Regions from separate parts of the Acholeplasma equirhinis genome, predicted to be linked through region 2. Evidence: riboswitches for the same ligand, from Rfam matches in the RefSeq annotation. Region 2 holds a riboswitch; each other region holds the start of a gene.
The links. A riboswitch is a leader RNA that binds a small molecule or an ion and turns the genes downstream of it on or off. The one in region 2 is predicted to bind cyclic di-GMP.
Positions count from the first base shown of each region.

Region 1: linked by a shared signal. The riboswitch ahead of JV173_RS00640 (hypothetical protein) and the one ahead of JV173_RS02960 (hypothetical protein) in region 2 are both predicted to bind cyclic di-GMP.
Region 3: linked by a shared signal. The riboswitch ahead of JV173_RS00605 (hypothetical protein) and the one ahead of JV173_RS02960 (hypothetical protein) in region 2 are both predicted to bind cyclic di-GMP.

Region 1 covers NZ_JAFIDC010000001.1:151,703-160,282, reverse strand. The annotation lists gene JV173_RS00665 (ATP-binding cassette domain-containing protein) at 1-263, shown strand, start outside; gene JV173_RS00660 (ABC transporter permease subunit) at 256-936, shown strand; gene JV173_RS00655 (MetQ/NlpA family ABC transporter substrate-binding protein) at 940-1,755, shown strand; gene JV173_RS00650 (mechanosensitive ion channel family protein) at 1,806-2,615, shown strand; gene JV173_RS00645 (hypothetical protein) at 2,658-4,883, opposite strand; gene JV173_RS00640 (hypothetical protein) at 4,897-5,511, opposite strand; cyclic di-GMP riboswitch class I at 5,528-5,607, opposite strand; gene JV173_RS00635 (signal peptidase I) at 5,600-6,211, opposite strand; gene JV173_RS00630 (DUF2357 domain-containing protein) at 6,208-7,989, opposite strand; gene JV173_RS00625 (hypothetical protein) at 8,001-8,580, opposite strand, start outside.
Region 2 covers NZ_JAFIDC010000001.1:639,821-648,400, forward strand. The annotation lists gene fni (type 2 isopentenyl-diphosphate Delta-isomerase) at 1-694, opposite strand, end outside; gene JV173_RS02930 (phosphomevalonate kinase) at 681-1,727, opposite strand; gene mvaD (diphosphomevalonate decarboxylase) at 1,724-2,671, opposite strand; gene mvk (mevalonate kinase) at 2,655-3,608, opposite strand; gene JV173_RS02945 (peptidylprolyl isomerase) at 3,687-4,190, shown strand; gene JV173_RS02950 (PfkB family carbohydrate kinase) at 4,187-5,065, shown strand; gene JV173_RS02955 (pseudouridine-5'-phosphate glycosidase) at 5,067-5,981, shown strand; cyclic di-GMP riboswitch class I at 6,069-6,149, shown strand; gene JV173_RS02960 (hypothetical protein) at 6,208-6,723, shown strand; gene JV173_RS02965 (hypothetical protein) at 6,753-7,352, shown strand; gene JV173_RS02970 (hypothetical protein) at 7,471-7,998, shown strand; gene JV173_RS02975 (hypothetical protein) at 8,020-8,580, shown strand, end outside.
Region 3 covers NZ_JAFIDC010000001.1:140,760-149,339, reverse strand. The annotation lists gene JV173_RS00615 (hypothetical protein) at 1-350, opposite strand, end outside; gene JV173_RS00610 (hypothetical protein) at 429-1,367, opposite strand; gene JV173_RS00605 (hypothetical protein) at 1,370-2,113, opposite strand; cyclic di-GMP riboswitch class I at 2,158-2,233, opposite strand; gene JV173_RS00600 (bifunctional diguanylate cyclase/phosphodiesterase) at 2,296-3,681, opposite strand; gene JV173_RS00595 (EAL domain-containing protein) at 3,684-6,056, opposite strand; gene JV173_RS00590 (FAD-dependent oxidoreductase) at 6,232-7,578, opposite strand; gene JV173_RS00585 (hypothetical protein) at 7,781-8,580, opposite strand, start outside.

The DNA.
Region 1 (8,580 bases), 490 kb from region 2:
CTAAGATTTTATTTTGTGATGAGCCGACTTCATCTTTAGATGAAGAAACGGCATACGAAATTCTAAAACTCATCAAAAATGTTCACGATGAGTTTAAACCAACAATCATTTTTGTATCTCACCAAATTGAAATGGTTAAGTTCATTTGTGATCGGGTACTTCTTCTTGAAGGTGGAAAGATTAAACGCCTAGAAGAAATCAAAAAGGCCAATAACTTAGAATTCAATTATGAAAAGAAGATTTGGGGTGATTCTAATGTTTAATCTATTATTATCCCCAGTTGACACACAAAGAGTCATAGATGCAACAATTGACACAATAGTATTACTTTTAGTAAGTGGTATCATTTCACTCGTTCTTGGTACAATCACAGGATTTATTCTTGCACTTTATGGTAAGAATCGACCTCATGAAAAGAAATGGGTTGCATATACACTATCAGTGTTAGTGAGCGTCATTAGATCAATTCCTTTCATATTATTAATGGTAATTATTGTTCCAATTAGTTTTAGAATGTTTGGAACCTCAATTGGATTCATTCCTTCAATCATTTCATTATCGATTATCGGGTTTGCGACGGTTTCAAGACAAGTTGAACAAGCAATTGCCGATATCAATCCACAAATTTATGATTTATCTAAATCTTTAGGTGCAAACCAATTCCAATTATTTAGACATTTCATTTATGTTGAAGCTAAAGCAGGATTAATTTTAGGGTATACGACTTCTTTAATTAGTTTACTTGCCTATTCAACAGTTGTCTTCATTGTAGGTGGTGGTGGTCTTGGATATACTGCTATCCAACTCGGTTATTACACACCTAATGGACAAGAAATTATGTGGGTATCTACAATTATTATGATTATTATGGTACAAATCATCCAAATTTTAGGTAGCATGCTTGCACGTTACCTCGACAAAAAGAAAAGGAATTAAGAAATGAAAAAATTATGGATATTCGTTAGTTTATTATCAATCTGGGCATTATCTGGATGTCAACAAGGTGCTGACACACTAAAAATTGGTGTCAACTTCTATCCAATGCCACAAATTGTTGAGTTAATTGAGGCTGATCTTTTAGCAGATGGAATTAAAGTTGAAATGGTAAATATGGACTATAATCTATTAAATACACCGTTAAACAATAAAGAAATTGATGGTAACTTGATTCAACATCAATACTTTATGCAATTCTTCAATAATGCAAACAACGCTAATTTAGTAGTTGCACAACCTGTTTATCACTCTATCTTCTCTTTATATAGTGCTGTATATGAAGTTGATAGTGAAAATAATATAAATGTTGAAGATGGTGAAACAGTTTATCTTCCTGAGGATGTTGTAAACCTTCCTCGTGCACTCTTACTTTTACAAAGTGCTGGTTTAATCACTTTAAAAGAAGGTAAAACCGTTACTGCTACATTAGATGATATTGAATCTAATCCTAAAAACTTAAAATTTGAATTAAAATCATTGTTATTAACAGCTCATGCATACAATGATGCAGGACGCAGATTAGCTGTTATGTATCCAAGCTATGCAAAAACTGCAATCGATCTTGGTGATGATTCTGAATTCTTATTTAAAGAACCATTAAATGAATTAACTGCTACTTATGCAATTTCATTTGTTACACGTGAAGATAACAGACAAGACCCAAGAATCGTTAAGTTTATTGAACACCTAACAAGTCCAAAAGTTAAACAATGGATTCTTGACAACTACGGTTGGGCTGCAATTCCAGCATTCGAATAATATTCAAAAAACACCTTATTTGTGGTATCCTACATATGAGGTGTTTTTTTATGGATCTATTAAGAACTTTTCTACAAGATTGGTTAAATTCAATTATAGGTGATGCAGCAGTTGCTGACCTATTCGTTAAACTACTTATGATCACAGCATGGGTACTCATTGCATACATTGCACATTTTATATCTAAGTTTATCCTTTATAAACTTAAACGTTCAAACAAGAAAGTACTTGTTAAACGTCAAAAAACAATTGCTGCACTTGTTGTATCATTAACTAAGTATGCATTTTGGTTTGTGATTGTGATGATGATCTTACTTGAACTTGGTATTGATTTAGCACCTGTGCTTGCATCTGCAGGTATCTTAGGGTTTGCAGTTGGTTTTGGTGCTCAAGAATTAATCAAAGACTTAATATCAGGTTTCTTCATTATTTTTGAACAATCATTTAACGTTGGTGATGTCATCCAAATTGGTGACTTTAAAGGTACAGTTCTTGAAGTTGGTATTAGAAAAACTAAATTGATGAACTGGAAAAATGAAGTGAGATTGATTAATAATGGTGACATTAGAGTCATAACACAATTTAGTATGGATGACTCAGTAGGTGTTGTAGAGTTTCAAGTATCTCCTTATACAGATCTTTCTATCTTCTATAGTGAAGCATTTGTTGAACTCTTAGAAGGTTATCAAAATAAACCATTCGTTACTGAAGCACCTAAATTTATCGGTGTTGTTGATAATGCGATTAACAGTTTAACTTTACGTGTATCATTTAAAACACAAAATAATAAACAAACTGCATTAGAACGTGAACTTAAACGCGATATTCTAATGTTCTTAAACAAATCTAGAGAATCTTAATTTAAAAAATAAAGGTACAACTTGCGTTGTACCTTTTTCATATTAAGTTCTATTAGGGTCCCAAATAATTGGATACTCTTTCCAGTATGTGAAATCACTTCCTGGAACTATTGCTTCACCATTTTCATATGGAACTTTCAATGCTTCCCAGAATGCACCATCATAAATAACTTTTTCGCCAACATCATAGTTGTTATACCATTTCCAAACTTCAGTTAGTTCTTTCCAACCATTTATTGCAGTTCCTGGAGCTGTTGTTGAGTTCGAATTATTTGCTCCTGTCCACATAAAATATGAACCGTTGTAATTGATCACACTACGTGTATATTGGTTATTAAAATATGTACCTGTTAATGCCCAAAAATCTGATAATAATTGCCAAGCACCAGAAACACCTGGTTCTTGGTTTGTTGATGTTCCAGATCTTAAAGCCCAATAGTCTCCATTATGGAATACTAATGCATGTTGTGCATATGTATTTTTATAATGCCATGCTTCACCAATCAACCACCAACCAACTGTTACATCTGGTGCTTGTCCAACTGGTGCACTACCTGTTTGATTCCAGAAATATCTATTTCCACCATATATTACTGATTGATATCTATTATAGTTTGTTGTTGTATTTAACCAATCACCTCTATGTGTAATGAGTTGCCAACTACCACTACCTGGTGTTGAACCCCATTGTGAAATGGTTGAAGTCGCTATATAGTAGTTATTATTGTAAGAAACAATTGTATTTTGAGGATAACTGACTTGATTACTTCCCCATACAAGGCCAAGTTTTCTCCATACTTGAGTCGTATTTGCTGCTGGGTCTGCATAAGTATTATCAATATTTGCTACATAGAAGGCATCATTATGTTTTACATATTCGCCTGCTCTATATTTTTGTTTATTAAATGCAGAATAATTAAATCCTAATTGACGGAATGCTTGATAATCTCTTGGCTCAGTTTGGCCGGTTGACACATTGCCTGTTGCCATAAACCAACGTGTTTCTTCACCATACTTATGGAATACAATATCGTATAATTTGTAGGTTTTACCACCATTAAACGCTCTATCAAGTCTTTCCCATGCCCATAATTCTGTTGGAGCGACACTATTAGTTGCTTTTGAAATATAAAATGCCCCTTGATAGAATACAATCGTACCAGGAGGATATACCGTACCTGATTGGTAGAATGGTGAAATTTTTCTCCAGTTCCAAGCTGCTGAGTCTGGATGAGAATTCGTGTTACTTTGAATTGCAGAATAGTATCCTGCGTTTACGCCATTACCGTCTTCATCACGATAATATACAATCGCACCTGAAGGATATGTCACGCCTGTTTCCCATACGGCAATCATAGATGGTGCAAATAATACGTCTTCATATCCCCATTCTCCTGGATCACCATATTGAATATTTACTGTAATCACATTACCATTTCTGGTTACTGTGAAATCTAGGTGATTAACTAAATTAATTGAAACATTATAAGTTCCTTGAGGTAGGCTTAATTGTCTTGTAATACCACCTCTACTATGCCAAAGGAATCCAATCTTATTCGATACGTTTTTGAACTCAAGATAAACACCACGACCGTAAACTGAATTTGCAACACCATTAAAGATGACATTTACGGTTTGGTTATTGGCATTTTGTCCTAAAGTAAATGATTTTATTTTATGGTTTTCATTTTCCCAAATATCTTCTCTATTACCTTGAAGTGCAGAAACAATTACAGAAAGACGAACAGTAGAACCTGCAGGAATATTTGTTGTATTCACATTCGCAGAATCAATCACATTCACGATATCTGATGTATCCTTCACAATCATTTCACTGTAATAAAAATAGCCTTCAGAATCAACACCATCATTGTAACTTGAGTGATAATTCCATGTGAATACGTTCGGTCTTGTAATTGAAACATTTGAGTTGTTTGTCCAATATTCAACTATTTTAATTCTAACTTTTATGTTTTTATATGCGTCAATTGCTACTGCTATAGTAATCGGCATGACTCCAGATGTTGTATTTGCAGTAATGTTTGCAGCTGAAATATTAATTGTATAATCGGCAGCATTATAGTAACTGTGTAACGAGTTGATAGACGTATTACCAATTTTAATTTCTGAACTTGCAGAAAACAATTCTGATGTTCTCACATTAAGGTCAATACCTGCTGTTGGTTTAGTCATCCAAGCATAAACACCTATCGCTGTGGATAAGGTGAGTATTAGTGATAAAATTAGTATGCCTAATTTTCTAAACATAAATTAACCTCTTTTAACCAAATAATGTCATTCTCATTCTATATACGACTGCATGATAAATATCTTTTTGCCCACTTGGTAAACCATCATAGTAACCCCAGATAATGATATACGCTGTACTTGATGAATTCGCAGGTACTAATACACCATTTGCATTATGAGCATTCATTGCATCAAACATATTAGATGTTTGTTGGAATCCCCACATGAGCGGTGTTACACTAAACGGGCTATCTACAACTAAATATTTGAATCCTGAATTAACACCAGCATAAATTCCATAATCTGGAGCAGATTGAGCATATAACCCAAGTTTAGCATTCATCGCTTGATCACCAGAATTTTGAAGATTTACTGCTAGGATTGCTCCGTAGCCATAGAAGTCAAAACCAACAGTTTGAAAATCTTCATCTGTAATATAAACTAAATCACGAACTCTATCACCTAAGAAGATTTCTGATTGGTCAATTTGGATATCAATTGTCATATCAGTTTCTAGATCACCACTAATTGGTTCTACAAAACCACCAGGTGAACCAATAAACCAAGCAAAAACACCAGTTACCATCGAAGCAACTGAAATCATTACGAATAAGATTAAGATCAATGTCTTTCTAATCATTTTCATGAATGTTTTCCTTTACTGATGCAACTGGCTGTCTTTTTGTATTAAGACCCTATAGCTTTGCGTCCTTAAGTTACCCTAAGTTTGCCTTTTAATCTATGTTTTTGTCTGTTTCTTTTTGTTCTTCTAATTCTTTTTCAATTTCTTTTTTAAGTGCATCTATATCAATTTCATTTTGAACTTTTTGTTTATCAATCATTTGTTTAACTAAACTAATGAGTTGAATAACAAATCCAGTTCCAATGATTATGACACTGATTGTAATTAAAGTGACTCTGTTATTAATTAAGATAGCACCAATTTCATGACCGCCATAGTTAACAACTTTACCTAAGATTCGATCTTCTGTGATGAATCCTTCTTTTCCTAAATCTGAATTTGAATTGTTAATACCTTTTGTTTCAACACCATAACTAACCTTCGCGATGATTTGGTGGATGATTGTTACATTTTCAACTGAAGTATATGCAATCACATCACCAGTGTTATACTCACTAAATGATTGTTTTTGAATTAAAACAAAATCACCTGGAACAATCATTGGATACATCGAATTAGTTTCGACGACCCCATAACTATATCCGAATACTGCAACAGGTTTTCTTGATATAAAACTCATTGCGGATATTGCGATAAATAGTATGGTGAAGATTAAGATCAATGTCACTAAGATGGTACTTAGGATGTTTATGGTCTTTTTCATTTACCTTTTTTTAATTGCTCCATTGCTTTTTGATGAGAAGTACGAATCTTCTCTTTTTGTTTCTTAACAAACGCAGCTTGTTTAGTTTGTTCACGTTGTTTTTGTTTATCAAGTTTAGCTTTCGCAGCATCTCTTTGTTTTCTTAGACGCTCACGTTCACGTTCAGCTTTAAGTCTTTGTTGTTCAGCAATTCTTGCTGATTCTTTCTTATATGCATCACGATATTTATTCTTTAATGCTGTTAACGTTTCATTATCTTTAGCAACTTGAAGTCTTAAGTCTTCTAACATCTTCTTACGTTCAAGTTTTAGATATAGATTGTGAGTCTTTTTAACCTTATCTGCTTCTTTCTTTAAGAAGTCAGCATTTTCTTCTTGTACCCATTTGAAGAAATCTTTTTGATATTTTAGAACTGCTTGATACCATTTCTTTTCAAGTGCAATTGCTTGTTTTAAATCTTGTTCTTTAATTTCACGTACAAGTTGTGCAATCTTGAACTTTTGGTCAGCAGATGCTAAATCTTCTTTAGGGTCCGTATGTTGGATGAGTCTAGCGAAGACATCCTCATCCGCATCAACTTCAAAGTATGATTTATACAGACTGTTTGTAATTTCAATCGTGTCTTTTAAAGCCTTTTTAAGCGCTATTTCATACTTGTCTTCTGTTTCCATGTAACCATCGATGATTTTTTTGAAGATTTGCTTGTTTTTGTTTAAGTAGTACTCATTTATCTTCGTATCTTCGAGTTCGTATTCTTTTGGATCAGTGACTAAGTCTCCTGGATTAATCTTAATCGCTTCAGCTTTTTTAATTTTAAATCGTCTCATGTCAAGTTTAGCATTGCTTTCTCTAAACTTGTCATGGAACATTAATGTTGCAAAGCTGAATAATGAATTTTGATTTAAATGCTTGCGGTATGCTTCAGAGAATCTTTTTTGTTTCTCATCTCTTATCAGTTCATAACCTAAACTATTATATTGGTCAAGATATTGCCATAACATATAACAGTTTTTGTAGTCAACATTCTTTAAAATAATTTGTGTTTTAACAATTGGTGCTTTAACCGGTTTATAGCTTTTCAAAGTCTTCATGAAGACAGAATTTGTCAAACTTGTGATTCTTTTGTTTAAGTCTTCTGCATGTCGAAGGATGAGTCTATTTTGATCTTGAACATCCCCTTCTTCAATTGTTTCAATTTCTTCAAGTGCAATATTAATCTTGTATACTGAGTTGTCTAGTTTAATTTCAACATTATTATCGACTTGGTGATACTTTTTAGTGTTAATATCTTCTTTTAAGATTTTGACACGGTCTGAAACGAATTTTGATAATCTAGTAATCAAAGTTGCAACAAATCTATTTTCATAAATTCCATATTCAATATCTGCTTGTTGAACTAAGAGTTTAGTAGGCTTAAGTTCCTTTTGATTTTTATCATTTTCTGTTTCTTTTAAGAATTGTGAATTTGCTGCTAAGTGACGAACTGTTCTTGAGTTTGTCTTTCTAGCTTTTTCAATGATCACAACTTCTTCTTCAACTTTTAATGCTGATTTATAATTTCTAGCAATTTTTTCAATTGATGGGTAATACGCTTCAATCGCAGAGATCCAATAATCATCAAACTTTTTAGTCTCATGAATGGTTAAACTCTTTAGTTTATTCTGTCCATCATAAAGTCCTTGATAAAAGTAAGCAGGAAAATCTGTGTCGGTCTCTAATTCATCAAGATACGATATTAACATGTTATAGAATAAATCTAAATCGTAACTCTGTTTCAAATGCTTTCACCTTATGTTTGTTTTTTGTAGTTTTCAATCATTGCTCTCGCTTCAGGGAATGAACCCTTACCGAAGAGTTTTTCAATTATTGCAAGTAAATCATCTAATTCTTTTCTTAGGAATGGTAAGTTTAAGAATTCAAACTTTCTTAAAACTTTTCTAGTAACAATATAGTCTAAACCATCAATTTCTGATTGACCACATGCAATAAAGACAGGAACGAAACTTTGGATTTGTTTCATGATACGGTTACCAAATGTAATTTGGAAGTTTTCCGCTATGAATTTATCCAATTTAGCTAAGTTCTCTAGGGATTTTTGTGAGATTGGATAATCTTTCCAAGCTTGTTTAAATAATCCTTCGATATAGTCATATGTCATGTGAATGGATTCAGTAAATGGTGCATCAATGTAATCTGCTTTAATTGATAACTCGATTGATGCAGCACGGTCATACACTTTATCGGTAATCGCAAACGTTGAGTCATCTCGGTTTGCTGTACCTACGAACCAAATATTTTGTGGTAACAAGAGTTTACCTTCATGAAGGTGAATTGGGTCACCAGGAATTGTATCTGGTGTAATATCAATT
Region 2 (8,580 bases):
AATTAAATTCATTTAGATAATCATATGATTTACCACTTCTTGCTTCTTCAATCTTAAGAAAAGATGTGCCACCACTGCCAGCAACATCAATGTGTTTAATGCCTAATCTCTTAAGTTTTGAAATAGTTGATAAAGATAAACCCATACCAACTTCTTTAACAATTAAAGGTACATCAATAACATCTTTAATTTTTTTAATATTCTCAGTCCAATCAGAAAAATCTCTATCACCTTCTGGCATCACAAGTTCTTGAATCACATTTAAGTGTATAGAAAGTGCATTTGCAGAAATTAAGTTGATTGCTTCAAGTGCTTGTGAAACTGAAGCATTTGCATTTAAATTTGAAACAACAATACCTTGATGATTTTTTCTAATAATTTCAAATGAAGGTTTAGATGCTTCATCTTTGAAAATGATTGATTGACTACCAGTTACCATTGGTAAATTAAAGTGATTTGCTAGACGTGATAAAAATTCATTAATACGATGTCCATTTGCTGAACCACCTGTCATTGCATTAATATAAATTGGATAAGGCACTTTATATCCAAGGAACTCGGTATTTAATTCAATTTGATCCATGGATAAATCAGGAAGGTCTAATGCTTCTAATCTTATTTTATCGAATGCATTTTTCTTAACTTCCTGTTTTAAAGCAAGTTCAATATGTTCGTCTTTTCTATTTTTGCTCATTATACTCCCAAACATTTAATTCAAGTGGTGTTAAACCAGCTTTAAACCAAGCATCTTGAACTAATATTCTTTGATTTTTATTTTGTGCAATCGCGAATCCACAATCACCAAATCCTGCTCCAGATGTTTTTGCAGGTAAACCATAATCTGATGCAATTTGCATCATCTTTTTAAATGGGCTTGATTCTATGATAATACCACTTTTAGATTGTAAATCAAGTAATTGGTCTCGATACATTTCAAGCATATATTTAGTCGTGAAATAATCATTTCTTACTAGTGCTTCTTTAAACTGTGTAACAATGAGTTTAGTTTTGTTTAAGAATGTTGCATACCAAGGTGATTGATTAATTGTTTGCATCTTGCCAACCATCTGTGAAGTTGATTGAGATATTCCACTGTAACAAATTGCGAGTTCAAACGGTGGTTTAGGTAATCGAGTAATTTTTAAGAATGGCCAAGTTAAAGTCATAACCTCATCTAATTTCCCCTTATGATTCATCACCCAAATCAAATCATAACGTGTATAGTGTACCCACCCACCAAAGATTGATGCTGCAAGTTCTCCACCTGATGAAATATCATTAATTTCAATTTGAGCAAGTACTGCTAATTTAAATAAGTCTAATTTTTTTATTTTAACGTTGTGATAATCTAAAATACCTTTAATTACAGATACAACAACTGCACCTGATGAACCCAAACCATATTTTTGATTTTCTTCTGTTGTTAATTCAGATGATAAATTAATTGAATAGACTTTAGGTTCCACTTGTTTATAATTTAAATATAAATGAGCAACATAAACTGCAGCTTTTGCATGTGTTAATGTATCATATACAAATACTGGAAGTTTATCTGATAACATCCATTTAAAATGACCTAGTTCAGAAGAAAATTCATAAGTTTTTGATGCATCAACTGTGACATTAATAAACTTATCAACTGCAACTAAAACCGCTTCATTACCAGGTTTAAGTACAGAATATTCACCAATAATATATAGTTTTCCCGGTACTTTAAGAGAAATCATAAAAGATGCACTCCTTTACCTTCATAACAAACAACGACATGGCAAATCTTTTCATAATAACTTATAACGTCTTTGATATTTTCTTTTTTAACGATAATTTTCACATTTGGACCTGCATCCATGGTAGCATAAACTTTGTGTCCTTGACTACGTAACCATTTAGTCAAATCTAAAATTTCATGACTTGTTTCATTTAAATACTTCACACCAGTTTTAGAAATCAGTTCATGCATCAAAGTTGCATGAAGTTCAGCAGTTTTCCCCATTGCTTCAAAATCAACTTGATTAATTGCAAATACCATGTCATTTAGTAACATATTAGTTTTTGAAATCCAATCTGATTTTAATTCAGGAAATTCTTCTAATACATTCATTGCAGATCGTGAATCAATCTTTTTCTCTCTTTGATCGACCATACAAATTAACATAGCCATATCTGAAAAACCTTTGATAGGTTCAGCAAAACTTGTTATATGATCATAACCTTCATGCCAAATTGAAAATCCATCATAAATGGAACGAGCAGCTGAACCTGAACCAAATCTTGCAAGTGCAGATAGTGCTTTAGGTTCTAAGTGAATGTCATAACTTTCCGTTGCAGCAAGCGCAAGTGCTGCAAAAGCTGATGAGCTTGATGCAATACCAGCTTTTTTAGGTACATAATTGTAAGAAATAATTTCAGCAAAATAAGGGATATTGTATAGATGTCTTACCATATCCATAAAAGTTTTTACACGCTCAAGTTCAGGACCAGTAATAAATTTATCATCAATATAAAGATGATCTTCTGTTAATAAAGGTTTATATTCAACTGAAGTTTTTGTATAAAATTTATCCACAGTAAAACTTAAAGATGAAGTTAATGGTAAGTTCCATTTTTTATCTTTTTTTCCCCAATATTTAATTAAAGCAATATTTACATGTGCTTTAGCTGTTTTCTTCATGAATAATTTCCTTTAAATCATAGAACCAAGTTGTCACTGCACCACTTGCTTTTAACGCTTCTGAAATGATAACAGCTTGTTCTGTATTTTTGGCAAGAGCAATCATACAACCCCCCTTTCCACCACCAGTTAGTTTAGCTCCTAATGCACCAGATTTAATTGCAACATCAACTAATTCTTCTAACTTTTCATCTGAGACATGGATACTTCTTAAAAGTTGATGTGCTTCGGTCATAGCTAAACCTAAACGTATCACTTCGTTATTCTCTAAATAAGTTTTAACTTCTTTTGTTAATTCTTCTAATCGATCAATTATTGGGTTAACAACGGTAGGATTTTCATTCCAAAGTTTTCTAACCTCTGTCACAGCTTCTTTTGTTAAACCCTCTTTACCTGTATCTGCTACAACAATAACAGCATCCATTTGTAAAGGAATAATACTTTTACCTAAATCCTTTTGGTAAAAAACAGCTTTACCTGTTGTAATTGTTGAAGCATCTAATCCGCTTGGATTCACATGATAAATTTGTTCTGCTAAATCAACAAAATGATTTAATTGATCTATTGTCAAATCAACCTCAAATGCATCAAATAAACTTCTTACAACTGCAATCGAAACAGCTGCTGAAGAACCTAATCCCCTTTGAGAAGGCAAATTTGAATCTATTTTAATATGAAATCCATTTAGTGGTTGTTTTAAATAATCGAGTACAAGTTTAATAAGTTCTTTAATACCGAATAAATTGTCTGGTGCATCTTCTAAAAAACCTTGAAAATAAATACAATCAATGGTGATAGGTTTATCAGTTTTATAAATTTTAGAAGTGATTTGTACTTGCGTAAATGGTAAAGCGATTGCCGGTTTACCATAAACAACTGAATGTTCTCCCATCAAAATGATCTTCCCGCTTGCAACCCCTTGTCCAAAATCCACCATAAATTTCGCTCGCTTTCTATAATCATTATATCATAATATGATACAATGAAAATATCCAATAAAGGAAAGGTATTTATCATGTCAAAACTATTATTACAACTATCTGTCAAAGACTTTGGAACAATGAAAATTGAACTGTATCCAGAAATTGCTCCAAATACAGTTTCTAATTTTGTTTCATATGTTAAACAAGGTTTTTATGACGGAAAAATCTTCCATCGCATCATTAAAGGATTTATGATCCAAGGTGGAGGTTCAATGGATGAAAAACAACCAATTAAAGGTGAATTTTCTAGAAATGGATTTAAAAATGAATTAAAGCATGAAAAAGGTGTCATCTCTATGGCAAGAACACAAGATCCAAATTCTGCAACTTCACAATTCTTTATCATGCATAAATCTGCACCACACTTAGATGGTAGTTATGCTGGATTCGGAAAAGTTATTGAAGGCTTAGATGTCATTGATAAGATTGCTACAGTACAAACGAATCATTTTGATTCACCAATTTCACCTGTTGTCATCGAAAAATTTGAAATTTTAGAAAATACATATACACTTCAACCTGTTCAATACGTATGAAGCAAATTGTAGTTATCGGTGCAACCACGATTGATTTTCTTGCCAATATGCATCAATCGCATACGATGTATGATTCTAATCCTGGATTTATTTATAAGTCTTGGGGTGGTGTTGCAAGAAATATTGCAGAAAATCTAGCAAGACTTGACTTAAATCCTACATTGATTACTGTATTAGGTGAAGATTCAAGAGATTTTTTAAATATGTCACGTGACATAAATTTAAAAGTTTTATATCAAAATGTACCTCAAACTGCAAGTTATATTGCGATACATGATGAAACTGGAAGTTTAGTCACTGCTGTTTCTTCTATGGAACAACTCTCAAAATTGACCCCACAACTGATCAAAAAGCATCATGACATTATATACGCAGCTGACATTGTAGTTCTTGATGCAAATATTCCAGAAAAAACTTTAGACTATATTATGACTGCTTATCAAAAACCATTTTATGTAGATTTAGTAAGTAGTGCTAAAGCACACAAGTTTATCCCTTATTTAAATAAAATTCATACAATTAAAATAAATATCATTGAAGGAAAAAAAATAACGATGTTTGAAGATCCTATTCAAATTGGTCAAATTTTAATCAATAAAGGTATAAAGAATGTTTATTTAACAATGGGCAAACTCGGTGCTTACCATTTTAGTGATGAAGTAACAAACTTCTATCATAAATCATACGAGGGTAGAATGATTAATGATACAGGATGTGGTGATGCATTTTTTTCTGGAGTAATCTATGCAGAGATCAATAAATTAGATCCACTAAAAACTGGAACAATTATGTCACATTTTACGCTACAATCTAGAGATTCAGTCTATAAAAAACTTAAACCAAATCAAGTGATTTCACTTGTAAAGGAGAAATAAAATGAATCAATATATAGATTTTGCACCTGAGGTATTAGATGCACTTAAACTTGGTAAACCAGTTGTCGCATTAGAATCAACAATAATTTCGCATGGTATGCCATATCCAAGAAATGTTGAAGTCGGAATGACGCTTGAAAAAATCATTAAAAACCAAGGTGCTACACCTGCAACAATCGCTATTTTAGATGGCAGAATTAAAGTTGGATTAACACCAACTGAACTCACTAAATTAAGTCAACTTAAAAATGTAATGAAGGTTTCAAAAAGAGACATTCCTTATTGTATTGCAAAGGGTTATAATGGCGCAACTACGGTATCTGCTACCATTTTAGTTGCAGCTATGGCAGGTATCAAAGTGTTTGCAACAGGTGGTATTGGTGGTGTTCATAGAAAAGGTCAAGAAACATTTGATATTTCACGCGATTTAGAGGAACTTGCAAATGAAAATGTTTGTGTTGTTTCCGCTGGGTGTAAATCTATTTTAGACATCGGATTAACATTAGAATATTTAGAAACCAAAGGTGTTCCTGTAGTAGGTTATAAATCAGATGAGTTCCCAGCATTTTATACAAAAAAAAGTGGATTTAGACTTGAATATCAATTAGATTCAGCAGATGAAATTGCAACACTATTAAAAACTAAATGGTCACTTCCACTACCAGGTGGTGTCTTAATTGCAAACCCAATTCCAGATATCTACTCACTCGATCCAGAATTCATAAATAATGAAATTGAAAAAGCACTTCTCTCAGCAGAACGTGATGATATAAAGGGTAAACAAATTACACCTTATCTACTAAGTAAAATTGAACAATCAACCAAAGGTATTTCCTTAGATTCAAATATACAACTTGTCTATAACAATGCCAAACTTGCTGCAGATATTGCAATTGAACTTTCTAAATTATACTAATTAGAATCATTTTATAAACAGCATTTAGCATTTTGTTTGCATATCAAAGTATTTTTTATTATAATATTAGCAATTATGAATTTAAGCATATCTTATCGGCAAACTTAGGGTAACCTAAGGACGCAAAGCTATAGGGTCCTGATTTTACAGTGGCAGCCAGTTGCAAATCAAAACTTTTGATTTCAAGGGCTGCTTTTTCTTTCGTAACGGCTATGGGGGCATAGGTATGAATAAAAGATTGAGTATAACATTACTCATTGTACTTGTTATCGCAATCATATATACAGTATCTGTTTCATTTTCATATTGGGCTGCGCTAGACCATTATGCAAATGTATATATATCAATTGATACATTACATGAAGCAGAATTATCTGTAAATCTTAAAGAAGATGAATCAAATTTTAATAAAAAACTTGTCCCTCAAGGTTTTGTAAAAAATTCAGATGAAGTTGATGAAATACACTTCATCTTCGAACTTGACTTAACCGGTGATGAATTACTACCAGGTGTTGAGCTTGGATTAACCATCACAGCCATAAATGTTTTGTTAGATGGAACTGATCAATATAACTACTTAGTTGTTATTGAACTTCCAAATAACGGCAATCTCTTAATCTCGAATGAAGTTCTCGTAGTAGTTGTCAAGGTTAGACTTCTTGAACCAGCGACAAGTGAGATTGCTACTGCAATCATGGGTAAAAATATCACCTTTGATTTGCACTTTAGGGTTGTTTCTTAATTTTAAGAATAAAAAAGGGAGAGTATATAATGAAAAAGAATCAAAAATTAATGCTAGCAGTCTTATTCTTACTAGCAGTTGTATCCTTAGGGATTTCTTATGCATATTGGGCTTCAATTGAATTAGAAGCAGATGTTGATGGTAATGTTGTTACAATCGGTACTGGTCGTATTTCAGAAGTTAGTGCTTCTGCTCTTGGTCAAACTGACGGTGTATTAGTACCTGCTGGTCAAGCAGCTAATTCATTAGAAGATGATGCTGTTGAATATGTAATGTTTAAATTCCAAGTTGTTTGGGAATCAAATGATGCAGATTCAGAAAAAACTGGTGTTGTAACTGTTGCTTTTGACGATCTTGAAATTGATCATCCTCTCAGTTCAATCTTAGTTGATTACGTATCACTTTCTTACCAAATTGGTGGTACACATGATGATGGTACATTTAACGGTGATGGTGATTATGCTATCGAAGGAAACGGTGGTGCAGTTACTGTTTGGGTTAAAGTTGTTCTATTAGAACCTATGGAAAATTTACCAGGAGTTACTAAAGAAAATGCTGAAGATTATGCTAAAGCATTATTCGGTTCAGAAATTACATTCACAGTATTATTTACAGTTATTGAAGACTAATTAAAGAGAATTTGAATAAAGTGGTCTCTAGACCACTTTTTCAATTCATATAAAAATATAAAATTATGCTAAAATAATGATAAAGATATACTTTACCATTATAAATAGGGGTATTTACATGGCGGAAAAGTTAGATTCAAATAAATTAATAAGTATCATCCTATACAGCATTATAGGTCTTTTAGGTTTATTCATTGTCTTCGTCTTATATTTCCCATTTGTAACAATGAATTTATTCGGATTTGCAATATATGGTGGATTCAGTGGTGTAGATGCTTCTTTAGATAGAGGTGATGCATTAATTGTTACACTCGATGATTTTGAAACTTTAGATAATACTAAACTAATTGTTTTTGAACTCGATGGTTACGGTAGTGCAGATGGTCTTAAAGTCTATAAGATCATGACTGAAGTTGTAGCTACAGAAAAAACTTATCGTGTACATAGTTCAGGTTCTGCAATATCCTATCAATGGGATATTACTGAAGATATGTATTTAGGTACTGTTAAATCTAAATTACCTGCATTAGGTTATATTATTGGATTCTTAAGAAGTCCAATTGGTGTAACTGTGATTCTTATTAATGTCATATTAATAACAACAGCTGTCATCTTGGTTAAAAAATTAAAACCACAATCAAAATAATTTTTTTAATAGGGGCTAAGAATGAAATCCATTAGAGCACTACTTTTAGTATTTTCTGTGCTATTTTTTATGGTTGAAATATTCTTGGTTGTTATGATTTTATTAGGACCACAGAATGAATATCTCTTCTACTCGTATAATCATATTCAAGCAGTTCCATTCAACCAACCCATCGTTAATAATACAGTTCAAGTCGGTATCGGTAAAATGGTACCTTTTAATGTTGATGATTTAGAACCTGGAGATTATGTTGTTGCACATAATAATATCAATTTAGACTACATGTGGGTTCATCGTGTGATATCTATTGATACTAATAATGAAACAATCACACTTTCAGTTAATGATCTCCTTGGCACATATGAGATGAGGTATGATGAAATAAGTGGTAACTATATTGGAGATTCTAATCTACTTGAACAACTTCTCTTTATTTCTACAGATCCTTGGATATTCTTTTTAAATGTCGGTGCTGCTATATCACTTACAATCTTTTTAAGTTTATGGACAATCCATGGTTATCGTAAATTTAGAGACTCTGGTCATGATGACCAAAATAATTCGGCAACAAAAAATTACAAA
Region 3 (8,580 bases), 500 kb from region 2:
TCACTTAAAGTAGTTGAACCTACAAAGAATAAATCAAATTTGATGAATGATGTAGCAGATGCAGGTGCACCATCTAATTTTTCCATTGTATAACCATTTGTTGTAGTGATTGCTTCGAATGTAACACTTGATAACGCAGCAGCTAAGTCAGCATTAGTAATGGTATTTTTCCATGCAGTACCATTAGTAGATACATAGAAACCTTCCCCTGTTTGTACTTCAGCTTGGAATTGATCAACTGAAGCAGTGTTGTTAATTGTAAACCATGCATATACGCCAACTGATAGCGCAACGCCTGTTAGTACTAATGATAGTACTGATAAAGCAAATTTTGTTGTTAAACCTTTCATATTTGTTCCTCTCCTCGAGATATATTTTTTTATTTATATTTTAGTTTTCTTGTTATTCGGCTTTTAACCTTTTATAACCTATAATGAATCATCAAATCTTGCTGCTTTGAATCTTAATTGAATCCACATCGGATCATCTAAGATTGCATCGTAACAATCAGCATCCCAACCTTCTAACCAGATTGAGATTTTAGTTCGACCTCGGTATTCATAAATACCTTCAACTTCATTTACTAAACTTACCTCAGATACTAAACTTGTTTTATCAATTGCAATATCATTTTGAAGTTTAGAAAATTCAGTTAACTTGTAAATCATGTTTTGTGGTGCTTCTGGTGGTTCCATTCTGACACCTAACATTCTATAGTAGAAGTCAATTGCACCGAATGGTTTACCAAATCCACGTGCTTCATTTTCAGAGACATCATAGATGAAGGATAAGTTTTCTGCTTCATTATATGATGCTATTCTAACAGCATTGTGGGCGTAATACAAGCGATTTTCGCCTGGTGTGACATATATGTCACCATCATCAAATCCCAGTGGATTAATCCAGTTCTTTCCCCTTGATGTAACAAAGGTTCCTGGAGCATTTGATGCAAGTTCATATGTCGGTTTCGTGCGATCTGCAAGATAGACATATTTATGATGTGCATCCACATTTGGATTATTGGTAACAACTTTGAAGTAGACATCAAATGAGAGATAGTCTACCTTAGGAATTGCTCTTGTTTCAAGTAATACCGGACCTAAGAAGAAATCTTTTCCATTTTGTGAGGTAATACTTGCAAGTTTTCGTTGTGTTCCAACATACTCAACTAACATCTCATTTGTTATGCTTTTATGATAGTTAATACCATCTAAGCTTAACCATAAGTCGTCATCTTCTCCTACCCCTAATTCAATCCCATCTACAAGTGCAGTTTTTGATGTTGCAAACCACGCATAGACTGAGGTTGTCAATGTGATCGCAATTAATGTCAGTGCAAACAGTACAGAATAGATTTTCTTTAACATATTTACGCCTCATCATTAATTGAGAAGAGCATTTGAAGTTTTAGTCTGCCAGCGATTAAATCTTGTTCGGTGTACTTACCAATACTCTTTAAATAATCTTCTAGGTAACCATCAATCCAAATGAAGACTGAGACTTTGACAACTGATTGTGCTTGTAATTGATAGATATTACCATCAACTGCAACGTCTTGGCTTGCAAATGAGAGTGATTGAACACCTTCGATTCGATAAGATTGATATTCGTAGACATCGGCAACACCATCGATAACCACCATGATTCTTAAGTGTTCTTCAATGTGTCTTGTTTTCTCTGCAAAGACAATCTTATAATTGACCCTATTGATTGTAGCTGCCTCATTCATGTTTTTTAAGTAGAATGTGAATGCAACCACTTCTCGATCGTTATCCCTTACATCTGGAAGATAATAGCCATTGGTTTTCAAAACATTATTGTAATGGAAAGCCATGATACCTTCATAAGATGCTTGGTTAACAAAATTCATACCTGGATATCTTAGAACTGTTCTTGCATTGTCGAATGACGGATCTTCTGCGATTCTAATTGAGGAATCACTGAATTGATCAACGACTACCGACATGTCCCCTGTGTATTGTCCATAGAATGATACAACACCCATCGTTACAGATAAGAATCCAAATAACGGTATGAATAGGAATATTAACTTGGAGAATTTAGTGGCATTTCTTACTGTTTTTCCAATGCCCCATACTTTACTTAACGCCATGGTTTTCTCCTTGAAAAAATAAAAAGCCAATTGCCACATAATTAGTTGGCAACTGGCTACCATTTGACAGGTCCTATAGTTTTGCGTCGCTAGATTTCTCTAGTTTTGCCTTTTTCGTATACTGCTATTTTACCAAACTTTTTTTAATAGTCAATAGAAATGATTATGAATATTTACAATGTCTATTTTTGTGTTAAGAAAGCCGATAATTGAGTTTGGTCGAGAGGTTTAGCAATGAAATACCCTTGTGCGTAACCCACACCTTTAGTATACAATTCTTGGAGTTGTGCCTCTGTTTCGACACCTTCCGCAACCAGTTTTAACTCTTTTGCCTTTACAAAATCTATTAACATTTGAATGTACTTACGTTTATTATAATTTTCTTCTAATTTAAAGAAATCACGATTAAGCTTAATCATATCAATCTTAAATCTTTCAACTAAATCTAAAACATCATAATCTGTTGTTGATAGGTCAATTGCAATTTGGAAACCAAGTGTTTTGATCTTAATTAAGTTTCTCATAAATGTTTCATTATTTTTATATGTAGAGAAATCTGGAATTTCAATTGCAACCATCTCAGGTTTTGCACGATGTTTTAGAATCAGTCTTTGGAAGATTGTAAAAGTTTCTTCATTTAGAATCTGACGCGGTGATACGTTAATATTAACAACCAAATTATGCATATGATATAACTGTGAAAGGTCTGTTAATAAGAGTAATGCTTGTTCAACACCCCAAATACCAATTGCATCCAGTTCTCCTGACTGTTCAGCAAGCCCAATGAATGATTGTGGTGCAAGTAAGCCTCTTTTTGGATGTTGCCAACGCAGTAATGCTTCAACACCATAAATATCTTTTGTATCTGATGTTGAAACGATTGGTTGGTAGAAATAAATAAATTCTTCTTTCTCAATCGCTTCTCTGATTTCATGATATAAATCGAGATATTCTTTACCTTGTGAAAGTTCTTCACTGTAATACTTAATACCATTTCCACCGTTTTTCTTAACGATGTACATCGCAATATCTAATGCTTGGAATAATAAGTCTTTCGTATTACCATGCAGTGGGAATGTTGCAATCCCAATAGAAACAGTCTTTTTAATTTCAACACCATCTAAAATACTCACCTTACGTTGAGATTCTCTTTTAATATGTTTTGCTAAATTTAATATATTCGAATGATCAAAACTATCTGGAATAAATATATAGAATTGATCAGGTTTAACACCTTGAGAAATAACGGATTCTTCAGGTAATGCAGTTTTAATATGATTTGAAACATATTGCATAATAAGACGCTCTTCTTCTTCATTAAAAGCATCTACAATATCTTGATACTGATCTAAGTCAATTAACATTAAAGTAAAAGGCTTTGCTTTTTTTGTATTACGTTTAATCATACGATCAACAAGATTTGTTAATGTTGATAAAGGTACAACCTCATCAGAGACTAACAATTTTTCATCGCGATATTTACGTAATTCATGTTTTAAAACAAAGTATAATCCAATGATGAGTCCGATTAAGATTAAAGTGACTAATATCGTTAAGAATATTTCCATAATTAGCTTTCAAACTCAACTTTCTTTTTCTTTAAGAAGTCACGAGCATCTTTAACAGGCATTGGTCTTGCAACCACGAACCCTTGGATGATTGTGCCACCTTCTTTTCTAATAATTTCAACTTGTTTATCTGTTTCTACACCTTCAAATATAACACCAAGTTTTAAGTTTTTACCTAAACTTGTTAAAGTTTTTAAGATTTGACGTGATGTAAAGGATGTTTCTACCTCATCAATAAACTTCTTATCAATCTTAATCACATCAACTGGTAAAGTCTTTAAATATGAAAGCGATGAATAACCGGTACCAAAGTCATCTAAATGAATCTTAAACCCGATTTGTTTTAATGCTTTAAACTTTTCAATAATGAGTTCAAATGAAACAACTAGGATTGTTTCAGTTAATTCAATTGCAATCTTGTTTGGATCAACCTTGTATTTATTCGTTAAATCAATAAGTTCTTGAATAAATCCAGGTTGTACAAGTTGTCTTGGTGAAATATTAAATGAGAATTCTAAATCTGTTTTATTAAAACTTTCAGCAATAGCAAATACTTTTTCAGTGATGAGTCTACCTAATTCAATAATCATATTTGATTTTTCAGCAATCTTAATATAACTTGCAGGTGAATCTTTTAAGTATTTAGGATTATTCCAACGAAGTAGTAACTCAAATCCAACAGTTTTATTAATTTCAATATCGTATTGCGGTTGCATGAACATTTCAAATTCATCATTTGCAATCCCTAATTGTAAATCCATTTCCATTTGTTGGTTCTTGGATACATACTCTAAGAATTTTTCATTATAAGTTACTTGATGGTAAACCGTTGAACGGAGTACACGTTCAATGGTGATTTCCATGATTTCTAAAATATGACTAGATTCCATTGAAATAACTTTACCAACATTGTGAATGATACCCGCTTTTAGGGCAACTTTAAATGGTAAATCTTGAAGTAAAACTGAATTATTTATTTTATCGATTGTCACTTGAACCCAAGAGTCAACTGAATCATAGTTCAAGATATTTTGATACAGTATTGCAAAGCGTTGATCATGAACATGGAATAGTGTCATATCATCTTTAATAACTACAGATAAGAATAAATCCTTTAATTTTTGAATGAATTGTTTACTATATTCTCGACCAATCGTATTTTGAATATTATCAATATCTTCTACTGCAAAGTAAATAATTGAATATTTTTTCTTACGATCAATTTCATCTAAAATTTCTTTTAGATTCATTTCATTTGGTAAATGTGTTAATTGATTGAATAGAGCAAGATTTCTGTATTTACCTTCAAATGATGTAACATTTTCTACGTTCTCACCAATCAGTAAATACCCGCGTTTCTTCTTAACAACTACAAATCGATAATCTTTTAAACCTTCTTTTGTTTCAAGACCTAAGAAGAATGATTTTTGAGATTTAAGTTGTTCACGTATTAAAACCTTATCTTTAGTCACATCTTCTATCATCTTAACTTGTTTCATTCCGGTTAATTCATAGAACTTAGGATTTGCCATACGAATTTGACCAAGTCCACCAACATCTAAAATTAAGACATTTTGAGGTAGTTCATCTTTATGCTTCTCATATAATCTTTCGTCATCATATCTAAACTTAAGACCAACAAGTGAAAAGACTAAAAAGGCAATCAATGAAATGGAACATAATGCAAAATAACTCCAAATTAATGGACGATATGGTGCTAGGTAATCTGCTTGATGTTGGATTGAAATAAATAAAAGTTGACCTTCAATTTTATCAAACGATAAGATAAAGCGATCATCGAATGTTACATAGTCAAAGTACGCTGACTCATTTTTACCAATTAAACTATCCAGTTCTGAATAGTGATCGAGTGGATATAGTTGTGAGGTAAAGAAATTTAAACCTAAAAGATTTGAATCTAGTGCATATAAGATATATCCAGTTGATGCAACAATATAATCACTTTGATTAATCGTAAGGCCTTGATCTAAAAGCACTTGTGACATCAGTTTATATGCAACCTCATTTTGATTAGCCTTTTTAATTGCTAATACGACTTGGTCATCTGTTTCATCTGAGAATAAAGTTGAAAGTTTTGAAATTGTATATTTATTAAATGGAATTGTTTGATTAAGTTCAGTTGTGTACGACTTCGTATCCCAAGCAAGCTGATCTTCTTGGTATGCTTCATATAAAGTTTCTAGTAAGTGTTCAAATGTATCTGATTTTAACTGATGGTTATAGTGAGCCATTTCATTCGCTTCACGTCTAAAAGTTGTATCTAATAAGAACATATAAAAAACATAAAAAGAGAGTAATAACACTCCAAAAATAATTGCTAGTCTTCTCACATGTTTCTTTGTTTCACTATACATAGCTTTCTCTTTTTCCTTTTATAACCACAAAGGTTCCCTATTCTTATTATGCTACATTTTAATCTGAATTGCACTAAATTTTAATAGGCAATCGGATTTAATAGTAATTATAACATGTAATGAGATTTAAAATAGGATTAAAAAAAGGTCATAAAAATGACCTTTAAGTTAATTTTTAGTTTACGCCTTCTTGAGCAAGTGCTCTTAATGCAGCGATATTTAATAAGTTCCAAGGTTTGTTGAAGTGTGGTTGGAAGAAGAAATCAACGAATGCTAAATCATCAATAGTCATTTGATTTTGGATTACGATTGATAATGTATTCATCTTATCTGTTAAATCGTATTTAGATAAGATTTGACCACCTAAAACCTTTCTTGTTGTCTTATCATAAACGAGTTTAAGTAAAACTTCATCATATTCAGGCATGAATTCAGGACGGTTAGTATCGTGTAATAAAACAGTGCCATAGTTAATACCCATATCTTTGGCAACACCTTCTGTTAAACCTGTTGAAGAAATTGATAAGTCATAAATTTTAATACCTGATGTACCTTGAGTACCACGATATTTGATTGAATTCTTAATGATGTTTAAACCAACAAGTGTACCCATTCTAACTGCATTTGTTGCAAGTGGAATGTATCTTACTTCTTGAGTTGGATTGTAGAAAATGTTAACACAGTCACCACATGCATAAACATCTGGATTTGATGTTTGCATATATTCATTTACGACTAAAGCACCATTTGGAGATGTTTTTAACACACCTTCATATAATTTTTGGTTAGGACGGAATCCGATACACATAATAACTAAATCAGTTTCAAAAGTTTCTTTATCTGTCATGATTGCAGTCACTTTATTACCTTCTGTGACAAAGCCTTTAACTTTTTGACCAAGTGCTAATTTAATACCATGATCTGTAAATGCTTTTTCTGCAAGGTTTGTAAATTCAGGGTCTAAGTATTTAGGCATAATTCTTGTTTCACCATCAACTAAGACAACTTCTTTGCCCATTAATTCAAATGCTTCAGCAAGTTCAACACCGATATAACCTGCACCAACAACAACGATTTTGTTAGCTGATTTTGATTTTTCAATGATTTCATTTGCTTGATTGAAGTTCTTAGATAAAAGCACGTTCTCTGAACGGATACCTTCGATATTTGGAACGATTGGCCATGAACCAGTCGCTAATACTAATTTATCAAATGAATCTGAGAATACTTCTTCTGTAACTAAGTTTCTAACAGACATTGTTTTTTCTTCATAATTAATTGATAACACTTCATGTTCCATGAAGACGTTAGCACCTAACTTCTTTAATTCATCTGGTGAAGAATAAAATAACCCATCAACATCTTTAACAACGCCACCAACATATAATGCAATACCACATGATAAGAATGATACGTTGTCATTTTTTTCATATACATTAACTGTAATGTTTTTATCTTGCGCTAAGATATTTTTTACTGCAGCAGTTCCTGCGTGTGTACAACCGATAACTACGACTTTCATACATATGCCTCCCATCCACAAAAAAGTTGTGGATATAATTTGTTTTTTATAAAATTGATGTTTCCATCGAAATCGCGACTTTATTTTATATCATTTTTAAATATAAACAATCGACTTGCTTATGAAAACGTTTTATTGATTTTCACGATAAAAAAGAGCCTTATTAAGGGCTCTAATCGTTATTTTATTGTGTGAAATTGTCTTATAATTTAAACATTTCAGGATGTTTATCTAAATATTCAAACATTGATTTTGTTTGTTTACCAAATGAGAAATGTCCAACAACTTGGTTATGTGAAACAACTACTGGTAGTGATTCTAAATAACAATACTTATTTAGATCAATTTCATCGATCCCTAAACCATTACCTCTTTGAACTGAAAACCTACCCATATCATTCCATAAATCTTTGGTGAAAAGAATAGCACCGATTGAGAATTTGTGTGGTGCACCAGAGACTTTAAATTGATCTTTTTTAAAAATCTCATTTAATTTATCAAGTTTAGGTACATACCCACCTTCTCCCCAGAAGAATCTTGCAACTTGATCGTTGTTTTCAATCATTCTGTATGGCATTGATGCATATTTAGGCAATTCGAACTTTTTAGTGTAGGTATCTACAAGTTTAAGCTTTTTTAGAATCTCTAAGTGTGTATAACCGTTAATTGGAATCAGTGGTGCAACAATACCTGGTGTAAAGTCACCTTCTTTTAATACTTTTTGATATGTATCAAATAAAGTTTCAAAGAATCCTTTAGTTAAAAAGATATCTTCATCGATTTTGTAAATGTATTTAGCTTTTTCAAATCGATTAATGGCAACATTTAATGCAAGTCCAATATGATTTCTTTTGGTTGAAAGATATGAATAACCTTCAACTTCTGCTCTTTTTGCTAACCCTTCATGGTATTTGCCAGAAGATACGATACATACATCAATATCTTTAGGTAAAAATGCTTTAACACGTTCAAAGACTAAATCAAAAAGACGATCTTTATACC